Regions from separate parts of the Bacillus sp. V2I10 genome, predicted to be linked through region 4. Evidence: riboswitches for the same ligand, from Rfam matches in the RefSeq annotation. Region 4 holds a riboswitch; each other region holds the start of a gene.

Region 1 (4,120 bases), 840 kb from region 4:
CTGGAATGCATTTGCATCAAGCTCACCTTCTGCCAGTGCCAGGTTTGGCTGAACGTAATCTGAGAATGTCACAATCTCAATGTTGATGCCTTCTTTTTCGGCTTTCTTTGCAACAAAATCCCAAATGCGGTTATCTGATCCGCTTACGCCGATTTTGACATTTACTTCTTCTTTCCCGTTTACTGTTTTATTTCCGCAGCCCGCAGCAAGAGCTCCCAATACTAGAATAAGTGCTAAGATAATAAATTTTTTCATTCTGTTTCTCTCCCTATCGTCTTCTGATTTTTTTAGATAATAAGTTTCCGGATGATTGAAGTCCCTGAACGAGTACAACAAGGATTGTAACGGTAATAATCATGACAACTGTATCAAAGCGCTGATAGCCGTATGTTATGGCGAGATCCCCGAGCCCGCCGCCGCCGACAGCTCCAGCCATCGCTGATGCCCCGACAAGACCAACCGTTGCGATTGTAAGACTTAATACAAGCGAGCTTAATGCTTCCGGTACGATGAATTTAAAGATGATTTGCGCTGGTGTTGCTCCCATAGCTTCTGCTGCCTCTATGACCCCTGGGTCCACTTCTAATAATGAGTTCTCAATCAATCTCGCAATATATGGACCTGCATAAAAGACAAGCGGTACTACAGCAGCTGCAGTCCCAATTGATGTTCCTACAATTAATCTGGTAAGCGGGACAATCGCGACCATTAATATGATGAAAGGTACAGAACGGAAGATATTGACGACACCGTTCAAGATATTAAAAATAATGGCATTTTCCCATAGGTGCCCTTTTCTTGTAATGACCAGCAGCACACCAAGCGGCAGTCCGATCAAGGTTGAGAAAAGCAATGAAAAACCGGTCATCGCAAGTGTTTCAATCAGTGCATCAATAATTTGCTGTGAATTAACTAGCATGTACTTCCACCTCTTTCACTGTGACATTTTCCTGATTCATAACTAATAACGCCCGTTTAATTTCGCTTTCCGCTCCCTGCAGCTCGACAATCAAATGTCCAAAAGGAATGCCCTGAAGCTCTGTGATGTTTCCAAATAAAACATTGATATCAAGATCAAACCGTTTAGCAATCTGAGAAAGCAGCGGCTGTCCCGAAGATTTGCCGACAAAGTTAATTTTGAAAATCTGTCCCTGTGCATTCTCATCCTGCACTAATTTCAGCACAGACACAGGGATGGAATCATTCAGAACAGAGCTGACAAAGTTCGAAGCTGTTTTTGTTTGAGGATTTGAGAAAACATCAAAAACTGAGTCTGACTCGATAATTTTTCCGCCCTCAATTACAGCAACCCTATCGCAAACCTCCCTAATAACTGACATCTCATGGGTGATCATTAAAATCGTAATGTTGTATTCCTGATTGATTTTTTTCAAAAGCTTCAGAATGGACCCGGTTGTTTGCGGATCAAGTGCAGATGTTGCTTCATCACACAATAGAATGGAAGGCTGTGTAGCAAGTGCTCTGGCAATGCCGACACGCTGTTTTTGACCCCCTGATAGTTGGTCTGGATATTGATTTGCTTTGTCCTCTAATCCTACAAACGACAATAGTTCTGTTACTCTTTCTTTGATTTCTTTTTGAGAAGCTTTTGCAAGAAGGAGCGGCATCGCAACATTGGCGAAGACCGTTTTGGAATTCAGCAGATTGAAATGCTGAAAGACCATGCCGATTTTGCGCTTAACCTGTCTTACTTCCTTTTGGGAAAGAGTCGTTAAATCGAGATTATCAACAATGATTTTTCCGGAGCTTGGACGCTCTAATAAATTAACTGTGCGGATCAGTGTGCTTTTACCGGCTCCGCTGAATCCGATCACACCGCAAATCTCCCCCTGCTTCACATGAAGATCAATGCCGTCAAGTGCTCTCACTTCATTTCCGCCGCTGTTATAAACCTTTGTGACACCTTCAAATTGAATCATATGTACGCCTCCCGCTAATTTATAAATAAAAAAACCCTCTTCTATCCGACAAGAAGAGGGCATGAATTCATAAAGAATCACTAGGTCTCTTCTTATCTCCCAGGCTTTTCGCCTGCTGGAATTGGCACAGTACTATTTAAAAAAGTCCGCTGCCGAAGCATCATCAGGCCAGTCCCTCCGCTTCTCTGGATAAGAAATCTATTTATTTTTTGAAAACAAAAAACCTCTTCCTGAAAGCCAAGAAGAGGGTAAGATCATAGGTAAAAGACCGTTCACTCTTCTTATCTCTCAAGCGAAATCACGCTTGTTGGAGTTGGCACAGTTCTCATGATTGAGTCTGCTGCCGAGGTTTCAAAGGGCCAAATCCCTCCACCTCTCGTGATAAGAAGTTTCATATTTTCGATGTGAGTCCTACTTTACGCTGGTATTTTCATAAAGTCAACACTTTTTTTAAAAAAATATGACTACTTTGAATGCCTGCGGTATCGGTATTGCTGCCACTGAAAACGAATAAAGCAGCCAACACAAAAGCCTAATATGGCAACGAATGCAGCAAGCGCGACCATAGCGGTAAAGATATAGGCAAGTGTCATCCAATTCATCATATAGCCAAGAAAACCAAGGCTAAGACAGATGACTGCAATCAGCTGATTAAACTGCTGCTGCTCAAAATCCTCCGGAATGTATTCTGAAGGCTTTTTTCTTAAAAAGAGCTTTGCTGTCTTCATAATAGGATTAAATTTAAAAAGAAGCCCCATTAATCCTGCTATTAGAGGTATAAGAAGAATCCAGCCGGATCCTATTATCCAGGTGCATGCTACGGATAAAACAATAAACCATTGATTCGTTAATACAAGAGGTTTAGGAATGGTATTCACTTAAATCCCACCTGTCTGATTGGAATATAAGTATTTTACTCTTGTTTTTGTCTTTTGTGAAGACAAATGCTTCACGGCGATTTCATCCCCCTTAAAAAAGCGCGTGAATGAGGTACTCAAATCGCTGGTTCTCCGCTTTCACGACCTCAAAATTTATTGACAGTTAAAAGCTGCTCATGATAAGATCGTTAAAACCAACTAAACCAATCAGAATTAAATAAATTATCAAGAGTGAACGAGAGATCTGGCTCCGCGACTTCACAGCAACCACCGGCAAACGGAAAGGTGCTCCCACCAGCAAAGCTGCTGTGCTTTGGTTGATAGAGAAAAACCCTCTCTTTACAGCCAATGAAAGAGAGGGTTTTTCTTTTATGATTTGATGAATTGGAGGAATCAAAAATGGCTGAAACGATTTACTCTGTATTGCCAGGTGCTGAAAGCTTTTTTTATAAAGGAAATGAGATTGGCATTTTGCTTTGCCATGGATTTGTCGGAACACCTCAAAGTGTAGGAGAACTGGGAAAACTGCTTGCTGATAAAGGCTTTACCGTCCTTGCCCCGCGGTTAAAAGGTCACGGTACAGATGCTCACGAGCTTGAAGCCTGCTGTTATCTGGATTGGATCAAAGACATTGAACAGGCTTATTTAAAGCTGAAAAAAATCTGCCGGAAAGTATTTATTGCAGGTCAATCTATGGGCGGTATCCTAGCTGTGCATTTAGCTGGCAAATACAAAGAAATCAGCGGTGTGATTACGATTAATGCTGCTTTAAGCGTGCCTGGATATGAGTCTTTCGAAGATCTAACTGAACCAAGGTTCATTGCAGAAGGAAAACCGGATATAAAAGCAGAAGGAATCAAAGAAATTACTTACTCAGCTGTTCCGATTACAGCCGTTCATAATCTCCTTAATCTTATAAAATCTGTAAAACCAAAGCTTTCAGAAGTCTCATGTCCGCTGCTCGTTTTTAAATCCGAAGAAGACCATGTCGTCCCTCCGGACAGCTCCGATGCCCTTTTTGAAAACGTCTCATCATCTATGAAAAAAATCATCAGTCTAACTAACTCCTATCACGTTGCTTCCATGGATTACGATAAAGAAATCATTGCAGATAGAACCTCGGATTACATTCATTTGTGCTGTCATCCATTCTACAAAATTTCCGTTTAGCCAATGACTTTCATCCGGCATTCCTGCTAAACTAAGAGCAGGTGATAAACATGTTTTTAAAATTAATCAAATTAAATAAAGAAGAGATTCCTTCGTTTGAAGCGTATCCTTTTTCTATTCCTGCAATTTCAC
Region 2 (4,120 bases), 4.4 Mb from region 4:
GATGCGCCCGAGTCTGAAGTAATCCTGACCGTCCTGTGCAATGATCAGGCTGTACTTATATAGAGGCGAATAATTCTTCGGCAAATAAATCAGGAGCGTTACTTCTTCTTCTAATTCTTTTGAATAAAGCAGCGTCTCTTTTACAATTCCTGCTTTCGCTGTCATCACAAATACCTCCAAAGATGTTGGACGCTGTCACATCCATTATTAAAAACGCTTCCATTCATTTTAGCATGAATTGTGACAAAATTCTTGCTTCATGCACGATTGATTTTTGCTGATACGTCTGACATGAATCGCCGAGCCTCATCCGCCCGTATCGCCACCTTTCACTTATAGGATAAATATACCATGGAGATATGTAAAAAAAATACAGTTCATTCGAACACTTTTTGACAGATATAAACCCATCATAATTCCTTTATTCAATACATATTCCTTATATGAAGACAAGCCTGATAAAGGGAGGGAATGCCTGAAAATGAGGAAATCAATTCATGTCACAGCAGGTATCTATGCAGCTGTCTCAATTACTTTCTGGGGAATTTCCTTTGTATCAACAAAAGCTGTTTTAGTTCAGCTGGAACCTTTAACATTGCTTGTTTTGCGTTTTGGTATAGCATCTCTCTTTTTATTCCTCCTTCTTTTCCTCCTTCGTCAGCCTTTAAAAATAAAAAAGTATTATCTCCCTGAGGTTTTTATACTTGCCGTACTCGGCATCTTTGTCCATCAAGTCATTCAGGCTGCAGCACTGCAGTCCATTCAGGCATCGCAAGCAGGATGGATCATCTCTTTTTCCCCGATATTCACAGCTGTTCTGGCATCTCTATTTTTGAAAGAAACGTTTACGCTTTTTAAAGCAGCGGGCATGACAATTGCTGTACTTGGCGTTCTCTTGATTACATCTTATGGACAAGGCGGGTCATTCACCTTTCATGCAAATGCGGGATACGCACTGATGATCTTAAGTACATTAAATTGGGCGGTTTATTCCATTCTTATAAAAAAATTAAAAATCCCTTATCCTGCATTAACCATTACTTTTTATACAAGCTTTTTTGGTTTTATGATGACAATTCCATTCTTTATAAGAAATAACGGCTGGGTTCAGATGAGTGTACTGACTCAGGAAAACTGGACTCATTTGCTGTTTCTCGGAATCTTTGTCTCGGCAGTCGCTTACTGGTTTTGGGGAAAAGCCCTGGAGGTCATGGAGGCAACTAAAGTGTCATCCTTTCTTTACTTTGAACCGCTTGCAACTGTTATTGCGGCAGTCATCTTGCTGAATGAACCTTTTTTATTAATGAGCGGGGCAGGCGGTTTGTTGATTATTGCCGGTGTAATGATTGTAAATCGTAAATATTCATAAAAAATCCCTTGCAAATTATTTGATAATGAGATAAGGTTATAAAAACAATTCAAAAAGTTCATACTATTTATTCTTATCCAGAGAGATGGAGGGTTCTGGCCCTGTGAAATCTCAGCAACCGGAAAAGAACAGAGAATGTTCCTGTTCGAACCAAGGTGCTAAATCCAGCAAGCGCAGGTAATAAGCTTGGGAGATAAGGAGAAGCAATCATTCGATATCAACGTCTTCTTCTTAAATGAGGGAGACGTTTTTTATTTTGAAAAAACTATGGGACGGTGTTGGAAATGTCAGAACGCATTGAAACAATCTTAGCTCAAATTGGAAATCGAAGTGAAAACGTAACGGGAACAGTGAATCCGCCCGTCTATTTTTCTACAGCATACAGGCACAATGGAATTGGGGAATCAACTGGATTTGACTACATCCGCACTGGAAATCCTACTCGGACGATCCTTGAAAAAGCCATTGCAGAGCTTGAGCATGGAGATCAGGGATATGCCTTCAGTTCAGGAATGGCTGCGATTCAGACATTGATGGCATTGTTTAAAAGCGGAGACGAGCTCATTGTATCCTCAGATTTGTACGGGGGAACCTACCGTTTATTCGAACGGGAATGGAGAAAATACGGACTTGTTTTTCATTACGCTGATTTTAAAGACGAAGACTGTACGCAGCAGCTGATCAATGAACGCACAAAGGCCATTTTTCTGGAAACCCCGACAAATCCTTTGATGCAGGAAACAGAGGTCAGCAAGATTGCAAAAATTACCCGCGAAAACCATTTGCTGCTGATTGTCGACAACACGTTCTACACGCCGATCCTGCAAACGCCGATTTTAGATGGAGCGGACATCGTTATACATAGTGCCACCAAATATTTGGGCGGACACAATGATGTGCTTGCCGGTTTGGTTGTTGCTAAGGGAACAGAGCTTTGTGAAGAGCTTGCACAACATCACAACGCAATCGGGGGGGTGCTTTCTCCTTTTGATTCCTGGCTCTTGATCCGCGGTATGAAAACCCTTGCCCTGCGAATGAACCAGCATGAGAAAAATGCCGGCCAGCTTGCAGCATTTCTTGAAAATCAAACAGAAGTGACAGACGTGCTTTATCCTGGCAAAGGCGGAATGCTTTCGTTCAGGCTGGAGAAGGAAGAATGGGTGAACCCATTTCTGAAAGCCTTAAAGACGATCACATTTGCAGAAAGCCTAGGCGGAGTGGAAAGCTTTATCACATACCCAGCGACGCAGACTCATATGGATATTCCTGAAGAGATTCGCGCGGCAAATGGCGTGTGCAACAGGCTATTGCGCTTTTCTGTCGGAATTGAATACGCAGGAGATTTGGAACTGGACTTAACACAGGCATTTGAACTGATGAAGGAGGCGGAGAAAGTTGAGCAACGATGATTGGAAATTCGAGACGAAGCTTCTTCACAATCGTCAAAAGGTGCAAAAAGAAAATGGAGCGGTAAGCGTGCCGATCCATCATTCCTCTACTTTTCACCAATTTGATTTTGATGACTACGGAAAATTTGATTACAGCAGATCGGGGAACCCGACACGCGAGGCATTAGAAGAAACGATTGCCGAACTAGAAGGAGGCACAAAAGGATTTGCCTTTGCTTCTGGAATGGCGGCCATTTCAACCTGTTTCTTGCTCCTTTCTAAAGGAGACCACGTTTTAATTACTGAAGACGTATACGGCGGAACGTACCGGATCATCACAGATGTATTGAGCAGATTCGGCATTGAATACAGCTTTGTCGACATGACCGATTTGCATGAAGTGGCGTCACACATCAAGCCAAATACAAAAGTAATCTATGTTGAGACACCGTCAAATCCGCTTTTGAAAATTACCGATATCCAGGGCATTACGAAACTTGCAAAAGCAAATAACTGTTTAACATTTTTAGACAATACGTTTTTAACACCTGTTCTGCAGCGCCCGCTCGAGCTGGGAGTCGATATCGTGCTTCACAGCGCAACCAAGTTTTTGGCCGGACACAGTGATGTCCTTGCAGGACTCGCGGCTGTAAAAGACGCAGAACTTGCTGCACAGGTTGGAAAACTGCAAAATGCGTTCGGTGCGGTCCTTGGCGTGCAGGACAGCTGGCTTGTGCTCCGCGGAATTAAAACACTGAACGTCAGACTTCAACAATCATCAGCATCTGCGCGGAAGCTGGCAGAGTACTTGTCCAAGCATAAAGCTGTCCGTCACGTTTATTATCCAGGATTAACGTTCCATCCCGGCCATTCAATTCAGCGTTACCAGGCGGACGGACCAGGTGCCGTGCTATCATTCACATTAGCCGATGAAGACGCTGTCCGCACCCTTGTTAAAAATGTCGAGCTCCCTGTATTCGCTGTAAGCCTCGGCGCAGTAGAATCTATTCTTTCCTATCCGGCCAGAATGTCTCACGCCGCTATGCCAAAAGAAGAGCGGGAGCGCCGCGGGATCTCGGACGGTTTATTGCGCATGAGCGTAGGCCTTGAGGATGCAGACGACTTGATCAAAGATTTTGAGCAGGCCTTGGCGAAGCTGCCTGCACATGCTAATAATAAGTTGAGAGCTTGATTAGTTTAGGACGATTCCTTTGTGGGGAGTCGTTTTTTTTTTCGTGTAGATTTGGAAACTTTCGCAAGACAACTACGAAATGGATGGTCAAAATTCCTCCAAATTGGACGGTTATTACATCTGTTCTTAATTGTATAATACGGTAGAGTTTATAAGTAATGCAGATAAGCT
Region 3 (4,120 bases), 4.0 Mb from region 4:
GCAGAGGAGAATGAAGAAATTCCGGAAAAGATCATGCGTCTGATTAGCTGTTTTCATCAAACAACTATTATAGAAGAAAGCAGATAAACACCCTCCTTGCAGTTGAAGGAGGGTGTAATTTTTCATATAGGCTTACTCGTATTCCTTTAATATTTTTTCAATGAATGAATTATCCACTACTTCTGAAACGTTCAGTTCTTTTTTCAGTCCTCCGAGTTCGAACAGAAGATCAGCAGTGCTTTGCTGTTCATTTAGGATGCTCTCATCAATAGGTGTGTTTGCCGGCACGGAGTTTTCAAGAACTTTTCGGATTACTTCTTTATCCGTTTTCTTAAGTTCTGAAAAAATCTCAATTGCTTCTTCTTTGTTTTCATTTTGCCATCTCGTTGCTTTTTCCGTAACTTTCAGATAAAGCTCAACAAGTTCAGGATGTTCATCAGCAAATTGATTACGCACGATTTGAAAGCCAGGGCTGAAGGTGCCGATTGCTTTTCCGTTCGAGAGTATCCTTGCTTCATTTTTTACAACTTGGATGGATTGATAAGGCTCCCAAATCGCCCAGGCGTCTATTTTATTCGTTTCAAAAGCTGCCTGAGCTTCATCAGGCTGAAGCTGAATGATCTGTATTTCAGATGGATCTATGCCTTCGTTTTCAAGGAAGCGGTACAGCAATCCAAATGCGCTGCTTCCTTTGGCTACCGCTACTTTTTTCCCCTTTAAATCCTCTGGTCTTTGAATAGGGCTATCTTTATGGACAAGAATAGCATCCCCTTTTTCTCCGGTGCTTGCTGATGCGATTTCTTTAAACGGAATATCAGCACCCTGGCCGGATAGGACCGGAATATTGCCGACCCTCCCAAAATCAAGCCTTCCTGATGCAATGGCTTCAAAATAGGAGGGACCGCTTTGAAATTCGACCCATTTCACTTTTGCGCCTGCCTTATAGAATTCTTCCTCAAACCAACCTTTATGCTTTGCAAGCAAAATAGGCCAGATGCTTTGCTGAATGCCGATATTGACCGTTATATCCTCTTTCTTTGATTCGCTGTTCTCGATTGTACCAGCTGTTTTAGACCCGCACCCTCCAAGAACGGCCAGCAGTATGAAGAAAATCAAGTACCCAGTCAAACGATTCGTTCTTTTCATATTCATCCCCCTAGAAGATATGTTGAAATTTAGTAGCCCATTTTCACTTCCTTTTCTCCGCTGAAACAGGAAAGGCCCTATCTAATAGCATAAAGATGCTGCTAGACAGGGCCTTCGGTTGACAGATCGGCTTATGTATGAATATATATCCATGTTAAAACTTACTATTCCGATTTGTCAAGTATGATTTATTTTCAAATCCGTATTGATAAATCGGAATATTCGGAGTAAAATAATAACAATAAATGAAAACGTCGACCAGACTGCTGGAGGCTTTCGTTCCTGTTAAATTTACTAACAGAATGAAAGCCTCTTCGTCTATACAAAAGGAGGATGCTGTTATGAAGTATTTGCTGATTGCAGGCGGGGATCGCATCGATCCCATCGTGACGAGACTTGCGCAGCAAGGGGTAAAGGTGATTTCACATCTGGACGGAAGAAAACCAAAAGTGACCATCAAAGAAATTCCAAGCAAAGTGGAGGTGGTGCTCATTCTCACTGATTACATCAATCACAATCTCTCCACGATTGTAAAAAGAAAGGCTCAGGAAAAGTCGATTCCGGTTTTTTTCTCGAAACGCTCATGGACCTCCATCTCCTGTGAATTGAAAAAAATCATGACAGCATAGTCTAATCATGCATTAAAACCAACTTGACACATAGGATTAATTATCATTGAAATTTAATCAGAAAAATCGCTGATCGGTCAACCGAAAGCTCATACCAATTGAGGTATGGGTTATTTTTGTGGGGACACTTAAGTCATAATAGAAATTCTTCTTATCAAGAGAGGCGGAGGGAATGGCCCGACGAAGTCTCAGCAGCAGCTTCTACGAAGACTGTGCTAAATCCATCAAGCTTCAAGTGCTTGAAAGATGAGAAGGGGCACGTTCATTTTCAATGAACCCTCTTCTTTGTAATCAGAAGGGGGTATTATTTATTCCCCCCTATATTAAGAAAAAGGGGTGTCTGAATTGGGAAACATGATTCGTCAGGCTATCGAAAAAAGAAAAAAACATCTCATCGGCAAACTGCTTAGCAACGGCATTTATAAGAAGAATGATTTGCATTTATTTGAACTGACTTTAACGGAGCTTGAGGAGGAATTCAAACGGCTTTTAAAAGTGCAAAATTAATAAAAAAAGTGTCCCAAAAGCTAACATTTGGCCACCCGGGCAGACTGGCAGCATATATCCGCCGTGATAGAAATAACTATAATAAACACCAAAAACCACTTAAATCATTCTAAGAAAAAAGCTGACTCAGGAAGTGCCGTTTTAAAACGTCCTTTTGAGTCAGCCTTTTTGAAGCGATCTATTATGAATCTTTATTGCTCAATCCTTCATCTGTTTCCTCAATCGGACTATTGAACTCTTCAATGATTTCTGCACCTTCAGGTGGTTCAAGATCAAATAATCCATGATTTTTATTTAATTCCTTTACTTCAAACTGGATGACTTTTGGCTGATCATCGATTGCTTTCCCGTCAGCCACAAGCATTTCTTTCACCACATATCCTGTTTCTTTATCAAACCAGAATTCAACGACCCAATCAGCACTATAGGTAATTTGATAACGGTCTGCCTTTCGTCCAGTAATCGTCGTTTCCCCTAAACTCTTTATCTGATCAGGACCTAATTCCTTTAGAATGTCTTGTGTAACTTGAGAAGGTGTTAAAAGCAGTTCAGTAATAGTAAATGTGTTCTCTTCTTTATCGTAACTTTTTTGGAACTTTCCATTTACGACTGTCACATTCCCATTTTCATATTCCCGTCTTTCTTTTCTTCCTGAAATATACTGCTTACTCTTATCGTCAAAAACAATATAAATAATCAGCTCTGTTTCCTTCTTCTTCTTTTTATCCTCATCCTTATGCTGCAGTGGTTTGTCCATTTCTAAAAACTTGTCTCCGATTAATTCATTGAGCACCATTTCTATCGCTGCTTTGACAGGAGGGGTGTTCCAGGCTGCAAGACACAGGATGAAGAGGGATGCACAAATGAGTGCTGCGCGTTTTAAGTATTTATATGGATTAGGTTTTTTCTTTTGAGGAAGCATGACCACTTTATCTTCAAGAATGATGTCTAAAGCTTCTTCAAGCTGCAGAAATTGTTCAAAGGCTTCTGAGCATTCTTCGCATTCTCCAATATGCTCAAGCAGGGCATCCTGATCCGTCTCTGACAGCTGATCAAAGATAAGAATTTTTTCCTGGCATTTTTCGCAGTTCATTTATAGCACCCCCTTACTTTTAAGAGCGTCCATTAATTTTTTGCGGCCCCTAAATACTCTTGTCTTTACTTTTGCAAGGGAAATTTTAAGGCTTGCGGCTATTTCTTCGTATGAACGGCCTTGATTTCTTAAGATGAGAATATTCTTTGTTTCCTGATCAAGTGTCTGAAAAACTTCTTTAACCTCGCCGATCATTTCTTTCGACAGAAATGCCCGTTCAGGTGTTTCGGTGCTGATGCTGATGTGGTGCTTGTATTCTTCACTCACATGCTGTACAGTGTCCTGATTTCGTTTCATTTTTCGTAAATGGTCATAGGTTGTGTTTTTTGACAGAATCGTAATCCAAGCTTCGATATTTTCAGGATATTCTTTCTCTTTGTCTGAAAAGTACCGAAAGATTTTAATTGAAGCATCTTGAAGGATGTCATCGACTAGAGAGGAATTCTTGATTAACTTCCTGATGGTCCTCTCCATTCTGGGACGGTGCGCTTCAATCAGCTTTTCAACATTCACTGTTTCCAATCTCCCCACCCTTTTTCCTTACTGAATTGACGTCGCGTAACGCTATTAGTTTCAAAAATATGTAAAATAAATCATAAAAAATCCAAACCTCTGTCATTATAACAAAGGAAAGCGTGTCCAAATGAAATTATTTTATGATAATGGAAACTTTTTCCCGACTCGTTCGTATTACAATTGAATACATAATTCTTACAGAAAGAAATGAGGTTTAAATCATGACGCA
Region 4 (4,120 bases):
TCTTGAAAACCGCTATGAGTTTATTAAGAAAAATCACCCTGTCATCAAGATTTTGCTTCAGGAAGTTTTTTTTCATGAAGAGTTCAGAGGGGAGCTCCGAAAGGTCGTTGAGGAACATGCAGTTGAGAAACTGAAGAAGCTGATCACGCATTTCCAAGAAAAAGGAGAGATGATTGACATGCCTCCTGAAACAGTTTTACGGATGATCATTACGACAATTATGGGGTTCCTGATCGGAAGGTTCATCATCTTGCCTGATCTGGATTGGGACGATGAAGCAGAAAAAGAATATACGATCCAGTTTCTTCTGCATGGACTGATGAAAAAGTAAAGCCGCTCATAGGATGAGCGGCTCTTTTTCTTGTTTAGGAAAACTATAAAAGTCAAGGCTGAGGTAAATAAAAAAATTCTACTTAAAGCTCCGGCCCATAGATCTTCGGTCAGAACGAATCCGCCTGTCGGATCTGACCAAGGCGCCCGCTTTAGATCTATGAAAAAACAGAGTCCAATTTCGGACTCTGCCGGGCAGGAACTACTTGGCTTTTTTAAATTTCGGATAGCCAATAATAATAGCCGCAATACCCATAACGGCTATTAAGAATGGGTAATAAGAGAATGGCAGGATATCAGCAGGTGAAATCTCAGCAAATTGTGCGGCAGTAAGCATTTGAGCGCCATAAGGGATTAAACCCTGTATACTGCAAGAGAAAATATCCAAAAGGCTGGCAGATTTACGTTTATCAATCTCATACTTATCTGCCATATCTTTTGCCAGCGGACCCGCTGCAATAATAGAGATGGTATTATTTGCAGTCGCAAGGTTTGTCGTGCTTACAAGACCTGCAATGGCATATTCTGCCCCTCTTTTAGAAGAAATTCTTTTTGTCATCGCTTCTAAAATAAAGTGAATGCCGCCATTTCGTTTAATCAGTTCAACCATACCGCCGATTAAGAGTGAAAGAATGACCAGTTCGGCCATCCCCATAATACCATCTGTTATTTTCTGAAGAAAATCCGTTAACGTATAGGTGCCATCAGACAGCCCGATGACTCCGCTAAGCAGGATCCCGCCAGTTAAAACAATGATGACATTCATTCCAAGAAGAGCTGATACAAGAACGGCTATATAAGGCAGCATTTTAATGAAACTGAATTCTCCAGAAGAAACAGGAGATTGATTGCCGAGAGTCATCACAATTAAGACAGCACAAGTAATAATGGCAGCCGGCAAAACTATGAAAAAGTTTACTTTGAACTTATCTCTCATTTCCGTCTGCTGTGTCCGAACTGCTGCAATTGTTGTATCCGATATAAAAGACAGGTTGTCCCCGAACATCGCACCGCCAATAACAGCAGCCATAGCAAGAGCTATTGAAATATCAGCTTCTGCACTGATGCCAACGCCAATTGGAGCAAGTGCAGCAATTGTTCCCATTGAAGTTCCCATTGCAAGTGAAATAAAAGCTCCAATAATAAATAATCCAACAATCAAAAAGCTTTGCGGCAAAAATGAAAGCGCAAGATTGACTGTAGATTCAACTGCTCCCATCCCTTTTGCCACTTCTGAGAAAGCTCCGGCCAGGATGAATATAAAGACCATGATCATCAAATCAGGATGGCCTGCCCCTTTAGCGAAATTCTCAACCTTCGCTGTGAACGTCTCTTTACGATTCATCATAAGAGCAGCTCCGGATGCAATAATAATTGCAACAAGAATCGGCATCTTATAAAAATCGCCTGTTATAATACCAGACCCTACAAATAGGGCAAGAAATATGATTAACGGCATTAATGCCAGTCCATTTCCTTTTGTCTCCATGTGTACCACCTTTCTTATTATAAAAAAAAGATCTCTTCTAAAGCAGAAGAGATCTTAAATCCGGAATGGAATAAACCTCTTCTTATCTTTCAAGCACGGAGCTTGCTGGAATTGGCACAGCACTCGGAAATCCGAGTCCGCTGCCGAGGCATCACAGGGCCAGTCCCTCTGCCTCTCTTAATAAGAAGATATATGTGTGTTTTAAAAAATGACCTTTCCTACATTAAGGGGTAATTGTGTAAAAGTCAAATGGAAGATTTAACAAACTTTTTTTCAAAATTATTTGAATTTATCGTCATCAGTGGAATAAAATAAACTATATAGTCGGTTTTTAAGGAGGTGTACAGGCGTGGCTCCAATTGTTTCAGATGAATATAAGGAAAAAAAGAAACGCCATATCCTGGAAAGTGCCCTTAAGGCTTTTGGAGAAAAAGGATTTCAGGTTGCCACAATAGACGATATTGTGGCTGAATCTGGGTTAAGTAAAGGGGCAATCTACAACTATTTTAAAAGCAAGGAAGAAATTTACCTTCAGCTGATGCAGATGCGGACAGAGCAGAATATCGCCAAACTGAAAAGAAGTTTTCAAGAGAGAGGGACTGCAAAAGAAAAACTTCACCAGTTTTTCAAAAACTATGCTGAAATTGAGTTATCTCAAAAGTGGCAGAAAATGATCGGTGTTCACCTTGAATTCTGGATTCATTCAGGCCGTGATGAAGAACTTAAGAAAGTCATGACAGACCGGTATGACGACGTTTATCAAGTACTGCTTGTTGAGATCATCGAAGAAGGCATAAGGCAGAATGAATTCAACAAAGAGACGGATCCATCGCTCATATCTTCTATGGTATGGGGAACCATAGACGGCATTTGTCTTCACTATTCAGTGATAGGCGGGAATTACCCTTATCAAAAACAAATCCGTGCTTTAGAAGAAATGATCTTCATGTACTTAGAAAAGGGGGGATCTGCATGAGGTTTTTACATGGAGAAAATGTATACCTGCGTCCTTTTAGAAAAGAAGACTTCGAGATGATTTTTAAAAGAAGCTAATGAGAAATGGGGTGCGGTATGATCACAATTAAAAAATTGTCTCAATGTACGCTTGAAGAAGCTTTAACCGCATGGAATAAAGGTTTTGAGGGATATTATTTTGATATGACGCTGTCCCTTGAGAATTTTTTTAACCGAATGGTGCTTGAAAATCTTTCGCCGGCATTATCTGTTGTAGCTTTTCACGATTCAGAGCCGGTTGGACTGGTTCTGAATGGAATCAGAACCATAGACGGCAAAAAAATAGCATGGAATGGCGGTACAGGTGTTGCTCCTGAGTACCGAAGCAAAGGGGTCGGGGTAAAGCTGATGGAAGAGGCTTTGTCTCTTTATGAAAAAGAAAATGTAGACACAGCTACTCTTGAAGCCGTCTCTCATAATGATCGTGCGATAAAGCTTTATGAAAAAATGGGCTATCAGGTTGTCGACCGGATTGCACACCTTGGTCATTCAGCTCCTCTAAAGTTCGAAGAACCAAAAGGCGGATTCCGTGTCCAGGTTAAAAAGCCGAGGGACGTCCAGGATGTCTCTTTTTATAACAAGCTGATGCCCTGGCAGGTGCAGTGGCAAAACATAAGGGACGGTGAATCCATTCATGCATTAGACGAAAAGGGTGAAACCATTGGCTTTGCCCTGTCAAAACGGAAATATGGTGATGATGGAACGCTATCAAGCATCCTTTTATTTCAATGTGAGGCACACCCTGAACATCAAGAGAAAGAAGCTGTTCTGCGCACGCTGCTTCATGAAGCATTCGCTTTTTCATATACAGAAGTGATTCACAGGACGGCTGTCAATCTATCGAAATCCAATCATCTGGTCCATGAAATCTTAGAAAAAGAGGGTTTCATAGAAAAAGCAGAGCAAGTGTTTATGATCAAAGAGATGTCTGCATAGAATTCATTCATTTACAAACCCTATGAAAAAGAAGGTTCTTTTCTAAAAGATTGTTGCTTTTCATAAATCGCTCATTGCGGAAAAACTTCGAAAGATTTTAAAGAAATGAGCACGATATGAGCCTGATAAACGTGAAATTGAAAACAGCAATCTTTGCGAACACAGCCAAAAAGAAAGAAGGGATCGTAAAAATGAAGAGCTGGTTGAACATCTTATTGATTTTCTGTTTGGCAGGAAGTACGACCGCGTTTTCTGTTCATGCTCATGCAGAAACTAAAGTTCTTTCTTATGAAGAGTACGGAAGAGTTGCTATGCGCAAGACCATGGAAAAATACCCTGGTGCTCAAATCA

What was found. Region 4 has a riboswitch for S-adenosylmethionine ahead of QFZ72_RS00715 (Na+/H+ antiporter NhaC family protein). Riboswitches for the same ligand answer to the same signal wherever they lie in the genome.
Region 1: it holds a riboswitch for S-adenosylmethionine, as region 4 does, so the genes downstream of both, QFZ72_RS04975 (methionine ABC transporter ATP-binding protein) here and QFZ72_RS00715 (Na+/H+ antiporter NhaC family protein) in region 4, are expected to answer to the same signal.
Region 2: it holds a riboswitch for S-adenosylmethionine, as region 4 does, so the genes downstream of both, QFZ72_RS22995 (methionine biosynthesis PLP-dependent protein) here and QFZ72_RS00715 (Na+/H+ antiporter NhaC family protein) in region 4, are expected to answer to the same signal.
Region 3: it holds a riboswitch for S-adenosylmethionine, as region 4 does, so the genes downstream of both, fbpA (Fur-regulated basic protein FbpA) here and QFZ72_RS00715 (Na+/H+ antiporter NhaC family protein) in region 4, are expected to answer to the same signal.

Annotation. Positions count from the first base shown of each region.
Region 1 is NZ_JAUSYV010000001.1:978,585-982,704, reverse strand. It holds gene QFZ72_RS04985 (MetQ/NlpA family ABC transporter substrate-binding protein) at 1-255, opposite strand, end outside; gene QFZ72_RS04980 (methionine ABC transporter permease) at 269-919, opposite strand; gene QFZ72_RS04975 (methionine ABC transporter ATP-binding protein) at 909-1,940, opposite strand; SAM riboswitch class I at 2,030-2,136, opposite strand; SAM riboswitch class I at 2,219-2,328, opposite strand; gene QFZ72_RS04970 (DUF4395 domain-containing protein) at 2,405-2,818, opposite strand; SAM riboswitch class I at 3,038-3,145, shown strand; gene QFZ72_RS04965 (alpha/beta hydrolase) at 3,218-3,988, shown strand; gene QFZ72_RS04960 (AAA family ATPase) at 4,039-4,120, shown strand, end outside.
Region 2 is NZ_JAUSYV010000001.1:4,522,422-4,526,541, reverse strand. It holds gene QFZ72_RS23005 (alpha/beta hydrolase) at 1-165, opposite strand, end outside; gene QFZ72_RS23000 (DMT family transporter) at 482-1,369, shown strand; SAM riboswitch class I at 1,440-1,569, shown strand; gene QFZ72_RS22995 (methionine biosynthesis PLP-dependent protein) at 1,654-2,778, shown strand; gene metC (cystathionine beta-lyase) at 2,765-3,949, shown strand.
Region 3 is NZ_JAUSYV010000001.1:4,168,035-4,172,154, reverse strand. It holds gene QFZ72_RS21150 (hypothetical protein) at 1-87, shown strand, start outside; gene QFZ72_RS21145 (aliphatic sulfonate ABC transporter substrate-binding protein) at 133-1,146, opposite strand; gene QFZ72_RS21140 (DUF2325 domain-containing protein) at 1,488-1,775, shown strand; SAM riboswitch class I at 1,924-2,028, shown strand; gene fbpA (Fur-regulated basic protein FbpA) at 2,130-2,282, shown strand; gene QFZ72_RS21130 (hypothetical protein) at 2,464-3,375, opposite strand; gene QFZ72_RS21125 (RNA polymerase sigma factor) at 3,376-3,888, opposite strand; gene QFZ72_RS21120 (ABC transporter ATP-binding protein) at 4,113-4,120, shown strand, end outside.
Region 4 is NZ_JAUSYV010000001.1:135,347-139,466, reverse strand. It holds gene QFZ72_RS00720 (TetR/AcrR family transcriptional regulator) at 1-331, shown strand, start outside; gene QFZ72_RS00715 (Na+/H+ antiporter NhaC family protein) at 533-1,819, opposite strand; SAM riboswitch class I at 1,899-2,006, opposite strand; gene QFZ72_RS00710 (TetR/AcrR family transcriptional regulator) at 2,169-2,795, shown strand; gene QFZ72_RS00705 (GNAT family N-acetyltransferase) at 2,891-3,769, shown strand; gene QFZ72_RS00700 (DUF3889 domain-containing protein) at 3,901-4,120, shown strand, end outside.